Regions from separate parts of the Rhodoferax sp. GW821-FHT07F03 genome, predicted to be linked through region 2. Evidence: riboswitches for the same ligand, from Rfam matches in the RefSeq annotation. Region 2 holds a riboswitch; the other holds the start of a gene.
The links. Region 2 has a riboswitch for glycine ahead of gcvT (glycine cleavage system aminomethyltransferase GcvT). Riboswitches for the same ligand answer to the same signal wherever they lie in the genome.

Region 1: another riboswitch for glycine. It lies ahead of AC07R0_RS23730 (D-amino acid dehydrogenase); the one in region 2 lies ahead of gcvT (glycine cleavage system aminomethyltransferase GcvT).

What each region holds. Positions count from the first base shown of each region.
Region 1 is NZ_JBWKQM010000018.1:81,646-85,825, reverse strand. Features, by position in the region: gene AC07R0_RS23735 (ClcB-like voltage-gated chloride channel protein) at 1-568, shown strand, start outside; gene AC07R0_RS23730 (D-amino acid dehydrogenase) at 575-1,795, opposite strand; glycine riboswitch at 1,954-2,062, opposite strand; gene AC07R0_RS23725 (TauD/TfdA dioxygenase family protein) at 2,164-3,072, opposite strand; gene AC07R0_RS23720 (ABC transporter substrate-binding protein) at 3,277-4,180, shown strand, end outside.
Region 2 is NZ_JBWKQM010000001.1:383,128-387,307, forward strand. Features, by position in the region: gene gcvP (aminomethyl-transferring glycine dehydrogenase) at 1-383, opposite strand, end outside; gene gcvH (glycine cleavage system protein GcvH) at 403-774, opposite strand; gene gcvT (glycine cleavage system aminomethyltransferase GcvT) at 800-1,924, opposite strand; glycine riboswitch at 1,976-2,099, opposite strand; glycine riboswitch at 2,109-2,208, opposite strand; gene AC07R0_RS01705 (HDOD domain-containing protein) at 2,256-3,119, shown strand; gene AC07R0_RS01710 (amidohydrolase family protein) at 3,186-4,180, opposite strand, start outside.

The sequences.
Region 1 (4,180 bases), on a different contig from region 2:
GGCACCACTGATGGCGATACTGATGGTTTTTGAAATGACGTTGAGCTACCAGGTCATGCTGCCTTTGATAGTGGCATGCGTGCTGGCCTATTTTGTTGCCCGTTCGGCCAACGCCGGGTCCATGTACGACATCACATTGCGCCGCCAGGCCCAGCGTGACGAGCGGCGACGCCTGCGCACGCTGCATGTGCGTGACCTGGTTCTGCCCGCGCAGACGGTGGTGGCGCCGGATGCCGACCTGCACACCATGGGCCAGCTATTTCAACAATACCCCGTCAAATACCTGTATGTCACGGACGCCCACAAGCACTACCTGGGCGTCGTGCCGCTGAAGAAGCTGAGTCCCGCAGCAGGCGCAGCCAACCTGGACCATCTGTGCGCGGCCGATCTGCTGGGACAGGACATTGCTCCTCTGACCTCGGACATGACCTTGGCCGAGGCACTACAACGCTTCATGGACCACCGCGGTGAACGCCTGCCAGTGATTGAAAGCCTGCAATCCCCCGTCTTGCTGGGCGTGGTCAACAAAAGCAGCCTGCTGTCCACCTACGTTCGCCTGAGCGAATAACACCGGCTAGGCGTAGCTGGAGGCAACGATGGCGCCCACCATATCGGCCGTCACGGCCGACAGAGTCAGCCCCAGGTGCCCGTGCCCGGTGTTGTAGAACACGCCAGGTCGCTTGCCTTTGCCCACCCGAGGCAGCAGGTTGGGCATCATGGGGCGCAGTCCAGCCCAGGGCACCACACTTTCGGTGCGCACACCCGGAAAGCACTGCTGTACCCATTCCACCAAAGGACGGATGCGGTCGGCCCGGATATCCCGGTTATAGCCATTGAACTCCGCCGTACCGGCCACGCGGAATCGGTCCACACCCAAGCGGCTGGTGACCAATTTGGTGCCGTCGTCCAGCAGGCTCACCATCGGTGCAGCAGCCTGGCTTTGTGCATCCTGCAAATTCACCGTAATTGAATAGCCTTTGACGGGATAGATGTTGACGCGGTCGCCCAGCTGCGCCGCCAGGTCCCGGCTGGCCGTACCGGCGCAAACCACCACACCGTCAAACACATGGGACTGCCGTTCGATTCCATCATTGGCAGTGACAGTCACCTGTTTGCCATCGCTCTGCACGGCATCTATGTGCTGGCCATAGCGGGTTTGCACGCCCAGGCGCTCGGCCGCCAAGGCCATGCCGGTGCTGAATTTGTGGATGTCGCCCGTGGTGTCGCTTTCAGTGAAGTAACCGCCATAGTAGTTGCCAGCCAAGGTGGGCTCGATGGCGCGCATTTCTTGCGGTGTGACCGCGCGGCGCTCCAGCCCGCCCTGGGCCAGCAATTTGGAGACCTTGCCGGCATGGTCGAAGCTGGCTTTGTCACGGTAGATGTGCAGAATGCCTTCGCGCTTGTGGTCAAAGTCCAGCCCTTCCGCATCCGCCCAGGCATTCAGGTGCGCACGCGCAGCAATGGCAAGGCGGGTGGTCTCCACGGTGTTTTTCTCGTAGTGCGGGATGGCAGCAATGAACTCGGCAAACCAGGCCAGCTTGTGCCAGCTCGGCTTGGGGTTGACCAATAAAGGTGCGTCGCTCTTGAGCATCCACTTCAGCCCCTTGAGCACGGTAGACCAATGGTTCCATACCTCGGCGTTCGACACCGAAAACTGCCCGCCATTGGCAAACGATGTTTCCATGGCCGCATAGCGGTGTTTTTCAAACAAAGTGACCGCGAAACCCCGCTTTGCGAGGGCATATGCCGTGGTCACGCCCGTAATACCGCCGCCTATAACAGCAAACTTTTTCATGATGAGAGTTCCAAAACGTCAAAGTGGGGATAGCAACAAGCGTGCGCAGCTATCGCCCCTCTGTTTTGGACCTGAGAGATTCACGACTGGCACATAGCCAAGCCGCTTGCTCCTGCGGTGAACCGGGTGACGAAACCCGGTTGCTCTTCAGATGTGTGTGACAGGTACCGGTCCTTTTGCCTGAAAGTTTCCGGGGCGGTTGCTCCTTCGGCGCTGTGGGCAAACTTGTTGAGCAACAAGGGCCCCAGACTCTCCCGGTACCTGCCGCAATTATCGCATGGGGTTCGCGCACCCCAGGACCGGAATGACTCGGTCAATCAATTGCATCCGCCCATAAGGTCGACTGATTTACCCGGCCGAACCGCGCTCTAATTTTTCGCAGGCTCGGCCGCACTGCGCCGGCCGTGCACCGACACCGGCAGGTCACCATGCACGGTGACGCGGCGCACCACGCGGTGCTGGTCGCCGTAGTCATTGATCGCGTAGTGCTGGGTCGCGCGGTTGTCCCAGATCGCCACATCGCCCTCGGCCCAATGCCAGCGCACGGTGTTTTCCAGCCGCGTGATATGGTGCTGGAAGATCTCGAACAGGCGCTGCGAGTCGTGGGTGTTGTAGCCCACAAAGCGCTTCAGGAAATGCCCGGCCACCAGGCTGCGCTCGCCGGTTTCGGGGTGTACGCGCACCAGCGGATGGCGGGCCTCGATCAGGCGCGAGGTAAACACTTCGCGGTAATGCTGGGCGCCGTGGGCATCCACTTCGACGCGGGTGGCGGCGTAGTCGTAGTCGTTGCCGTGCACCGCCCACAAGGTATCTGCCAGGGTCTTCAGCTCGGTCGGCAACTGGTTGTAGGCCTCGGCGGTATTCGCCCACACTGTGTCGCCGCCCTGCTGCGGAATGGTCAGCGCGCGCAGCACCGATACCTTGGGATAAGCGGCTTCGAAGGTCACGTCGGTATGCCAGGAATTGGCCCGGCCGCCGTGGTTCGAGTCCAGCTCCAGAATCTCGGTGCCGCTGCGCGAGGGCACGGTGGGGTGCGGCACGATGCTGCCCCAGCGCCCGGCAAACAGTTGGTGCTCGGCATCGTCCAGATGCTGCTGGCCGCGGAAGAACAGCACCTTGTGCTGCAGCAGCGCCTGGTGGATGGCGGCAAAGGTTTCGGGCGCCAACTGGCCCGACAGGCGCACGCCTTGTATGCGTGCACCAATCCGCCCCGCCAAAGGATAGATATCGAGTGTGGGAACGACTTCAGTATGGGGAGCATTGAGAACAGCGGACATGCAATTTCCTTGGTAAGACGGGTTGAAACAGGATCGAAAAAAACACCCGCCCATGCTAGGAACTGCAACCCGGAAACCAAAGCATGGAATTCGCATGTGCATCTACACCGCACAGATGCGCATATGCATGCGCAATTTCCTTCGTTGTTGCGTAGGCCTTGCCAATCTACGCTGCAACTTCACGACAACTCCCAAGGGACATGCATGCGAACCGTTTTCAAGCTATTCACCGCCATGGCAGTGGCCTTCGGGCTGTCGGCCCAGGCCCTGGCGCAAGAGGCCCTGGAAGTCACCGACATCCGCTACCAGGGCTCGGCCGGCCAGGTGGTCTGGATTGAACTGGCCGAAAGTCTGGGCTATCTAGCGCCGCTGAAAGCCAAGTGGGTGGGCAACACCATCAGCGGCCCGCAGGACGTGCAGGCCGTGGTCACCGGCGACATCGACATCGGCGGCGCCTTCAACGGCGCGCTGGTCAAGCTGCTGGCCAAGAAGGCGCCAGTGAAAGCCGTGCTCGGCTACTACGGCGTGGACGACAACACCTGGACCGGCTATTACGTGAAGACCGACAGCCCGATCAAGACAGCCCGCGACCTGCTGGGCAAGAAAGTGGCGGTCAACACCCTGGGCGCCCACCACGAATTCATGGTGCGCGAATACCTGGAGCGCAACAAGCTCAACGATGAGGACGCAAAACAAGTCACCCTGGTGATCACGCCGCCGGTTACTGGCGAGCAGGCACTGCGGCAGAACCATGTGGACGTCACCACGCTGGGCGGCATTCTGCGCGACAAGGCACTGGAGCGCGGGGGCATCCGCCCGCTGTTTACCGACCAGGAACTGTTCGGCAACTTCACCGCCGGCTCGCTGGTGATGCGCAACAAGTTCCTGGAGCAGAACCCCAAGGCCTCCAAGCACCTGGTCAGCGCACTGGCCCGCTCCATCGAATGGGCGCGCAAGACGCCGCCGGCCGAAGTGCGCGCCACGTTCGAGAAGATCATCAAGGCCCGCGGCCGCGCCGAAAGCGCCGACGCCATCCAGTACTGGAAGAGCACCGGCGTGCCGTCCATTGGCGGCGTGGTGCAAGACAAGGAGCTGCAAGTCTGGATCG
Region 2 (4,180 bases):
ACCAGCGCCTCCATGCGGCCTTGCGAAATCTCAGCCTGGTAGGGCGTGTAGGCGGTGTACCAGGCGGGGTTCTCCAGGATGTTGCGCTGGATCACGCCTGGTGTATGGGTGCCGTAGTAGCCCTGGCCGATGAAGCTTTTGAAGACCTGGTTCTTGGCGGCAATGGCCTTCAGCTCGGCCAGTGCTGCCGCCTCGGTGACGGGCGCGGGTAGATCCATTGGCGTGCTGCGCGCGATGGAGCGCGGCACGATGCCGTCAATCAGATCCCGGCGCGAACTGGAGCCAATCACTTCCAGCATCAGGGTTTCGTCGGCAGCGTCGATGCCGATATGGCGGGCGATGAATTCGCTGGCGTTTTCTAGTTCGTGCAGGGAGGTCGTCATGGGGCAGGTCTAGGGAGGGTTAGGCGTTTTGGCTAAATGCGTTGTAGGCGGTTTCGTCCAGCAGGGCGGCGACTTGCGATGCATCCGACAGCTTGACCTTGAAGAACCAGCCAGCGCCCAACGGGTCGGTGTTGGCCAGGGCGGGGTCGGCGCGCAGGGCTTCGTTGACCTCGGTGATCTCGCCGGAGACAGGCATGTACACATCGGCGGCGGCCTTCACGGACTCGACCACGCCGGCCACGTCTTTTTGCGCGAAGCTTGCGCCGACGGCGGGCAGATCGACAAACACTACGTCACCCAATGCGTCTTGCGCGTGGTGCGTGATGCCGACGGTGGCGGTGTCGCCCTCGATGTTCAGCCATTCGTGGTCTTCGGTGTACTTGATGCTCATGGGGGTGCTCCTGTGAAAAGTTGAATTAACCGCGAAAGTAATTGTTCGGGGTGAAGGGCATGGACGTGACTTCCATCGGCACGATTTTGCCTCGCACGATGGCGTTGATACGGGTGCCGATGGCAGCAAATTCTGGCGCCACGTAGGCCATCGCAATCGGCTTGTCTACCGTGGGGCCAAGCAAGCCGCTGGTGACTTCGCCAATCACGTTGCCTGCGGTGTCCTGCAAGGCTGTGTGTTCGCGCACCGGGACGCGTTCCAGTGCCACCAATCCCACACGTTTCTTGGTTGTAGCGCCTGGTTTACCTGCGAGTTGCGCTATTATTTTGCTAGCGCCAGGGAAGCCGCCTTCACGCGCGCCACCAGCGCGGCGTACCTTTTGCAGGGCCCAGTTCAGGCCGGCTTCGATGGGGGTGGTGCTGGTGTCCAGGTCGTTGCCATACAGGCACAGGCCAGCTTCCAGGCGCAGCGAGTTGCGTGCGCCCAGGCCTATGGGTTGGACTTCGGGCTGGGCCAGCAGAGCGCGGGCCAGTGCCTCGGCCTGGTCTTGGTGTACCGAAATTTCAAAACCGTCTTCGCCGGTATAGCCGCTGCGCGTCAGGAAGCAGGAGATGCCGGCAACCATGAAATGGCCGCCGGTCATGAAGACCAGCTTTTCCACGCCAGGCGCCAGGCGCGACAGCGCGTCTACAGCCTTGGGGCCTTGCAGCGCCAGCAGCGCCATTTCCGGCATGGGGATGACTTCGCAATGCAGACTGATCCGGGCCTGGATGTGGGCAATGTCTGCTGCTTTGCAGGCACCGTTGACGACGACGAAGATGTCATCTTCCGCCTGCTTGAAAAACATCAGGTCGTCGCGGATGCCGCCCTCGTCGTTCAGCAGCAGGCCGTAGCGCTGCTTGCCTACGGGCAGGTCGATCACGTCGACTGGCACCAGGGTTTCAAAGGCCGCAGCGGCATCGGGGCCGACCAGGCGCAACTGGCCCATGTGGGATACGTCGAACAGGCCGGCGGCGTTACGCGTGTGGTGGTGTTCGGCCATCAGGCCGGCCGGGTACTGCACCGGCATGCTGTAGCCAGCGAAGGGCACCATGCGGGCGCCGAGCTCCAGATGCAGCGCGTTGAGGGGAGTGAGTAACAAGTCGGCCATGGCGGTTCTTTCGGGGACACACAATCGGATCATGGCCTTTGACGGCCATGTGTGGTCCCCGCTGTCCGCTTTACCTGAGCGATTCGCCGGGCCGGCCTTGCGGTGGTGCAGGCCGACTGCGGGTTGCGCCTTCGGTGAGTCCGCTCGGGGCGGACTTCTCTCCAGTGGGGTGACGTTTGATGAGAAACGCTTGTCAGTCCTTTTGCCTGAGCGTTCAGGCCCACGTAGCGGGGCCCTGCGCCTTCGGCGGTTTTCGGGTGAAAACTCTCTCCTGACGGGGGGATTCTACCCAAGCGCAAGTCGGCATAATTCCGTGGACTAAGGGGGCGCGATGCAGCTGGCAGACATAGACCGAGAACTGGAAACCGCCAAGGCCAAGGGCGCCGTGCGGGATATCGTGATCCCGCCGTGCCCCCAGCTCTTGCTGGAGCTGCAGGGCGAAGTGCGGGGCGGCGACCCCGACCCCGCCGCCATCGCCCGCATTGCCAGCCAGGACGTGGCCATGGCGGCGGCGCTGATACGTTATTCGAACAGCCCCTTGTTTGCCCGCTCGCGCCCGGCCCGTACCGTGGGCGAGGCCATCGCCATGCTGGGCGTGAAGCAGACGGTGGGCGTGCTGACCGGCTTCTTCACCCGGCATGCGATCCGCGTGGATGCGGCCTTGCTGGAGCATTTCTGGGAAACCTCGACCCGCCGATCCCTGGCCATGGCCTACATCGCTCGCCATCTGTACGGCGTGGACGCCGACGTGGCGCAGACCTGTGGCCTGTTCTGCCATGTGGGTATACCGGTGATGTTGCAGGGCCTGAAGGGCTATGCCGGCACCCTGGCCGAGGCCCTGGCGCGGCAGGACCGCAGCTTTGTGGCAACCGAGAACGCCGCCCACAAGACCGACCACGCCGTGGTGGGCGCGCTGGTGGCCAAGACCTGGAAGCTGCCGCCCCTGGTGACGGCCGCCGTGCGCCTGCACCACGACTTCGACATTCTGCCGGTGGCCAGCGTCCCGCCCGAGGTGCGCTATCTGGTGGCCATGCTGCTGCTGGCCGAGCACCTGGTGGCCCTGCATGAGGGCACGCGCGAGTCGGACGAATGGGCCCGCCATGGCTCGGCCTGCATGTCGCACCTGCATATCGACCAGGCCGAGCTGCAACACTGGGCGGACGATCTGCATCCGGTGTTTGAAAACCTGGCCTAGTTTGCTATCAAGTTAATAGCTGCTTGTGCAGGTATTACCTGCGCAAGAGGCCTGTTTCGCATAAGTTTATGGATGCAGCATCCAGTCGGTTTGGCTGGGCCGGCCGGGCAGGTGCAGGCAGGCGGTGGTGGCCGGCGTCTGGGCCAGCAGCTGGCCCCGGCGGTAGACCTGCAGGCGGGTGGCGCGCAGGCGAATCGCCTCGATCGGGTCTTGCGCCTGCAGCAGCACAAAGTCTGCGTTGCAGCCGGCCTCCAGGCCGTAGCCTTCCAGCTGCAGAATCTTCGCCGGGTTGGCTGTGACGGCCTGGAAGCACTGGCGCATGGCGGCCTGGCTGGTCATCTGTGCCACGTGCAGGCCCATGCTGGCGACTTCCAGCATGTCGCCGCTGCCCAGGCTGTACCAGGGGTCCATGGCGCAGTCCTGGCCGAAGGCGACGGTTAGGCCCTGGGCCAGCATCTCGGGCACGCGGGTCATGCCACGGCGCTTGGGGTAGGTGTCGTGCCGGCCTTGCAGGGTGATGTTGATCAGCGGGTTGCTGATGACGTTCATCTGCGCCTCGGCCATCAGCGGCAGCAGTTTTGACACATAGTAGTTGTCCATGGAGTGCATGGAGGTCAGGTGCGAGCCGGTGACGCGGCCGTGCAGACCCAGGCGGTTGGTCTCATAGGTCAGGGTTTCGATGTGGCGCGACAGCGGGTCGTCTGACTCGTCGCAGTGCATGTCGACCAGCTTGCCTTGCTCGGCCGCCAGTTCACAGAGCAGCTTGACGCTGAGCGCGCCGTCGGCCATGGTGCGCTCGAAGTGGGGGATGCCGCCGACCACGTCCACGCCCATCTGCAGCGCGCGCTTGAGCTTGTCCATGCCGTTCGGATCGCGCAGCACGCCGTCCTGCGGGAAGGCCACCAGCTGCAGGTCCAGGTAGGGGGCGACGCGGCGGCGCACCTCCAGCAGGGCTTCCACGGCCAGCAGGCGCGGGTCGCAGATGTCCACATGGCTGCGGATGGCCAGCAGGCCGTGGCCCACGGCCCAGTCGCAGTAGGCCATGGCGCGGTCCACCAAAG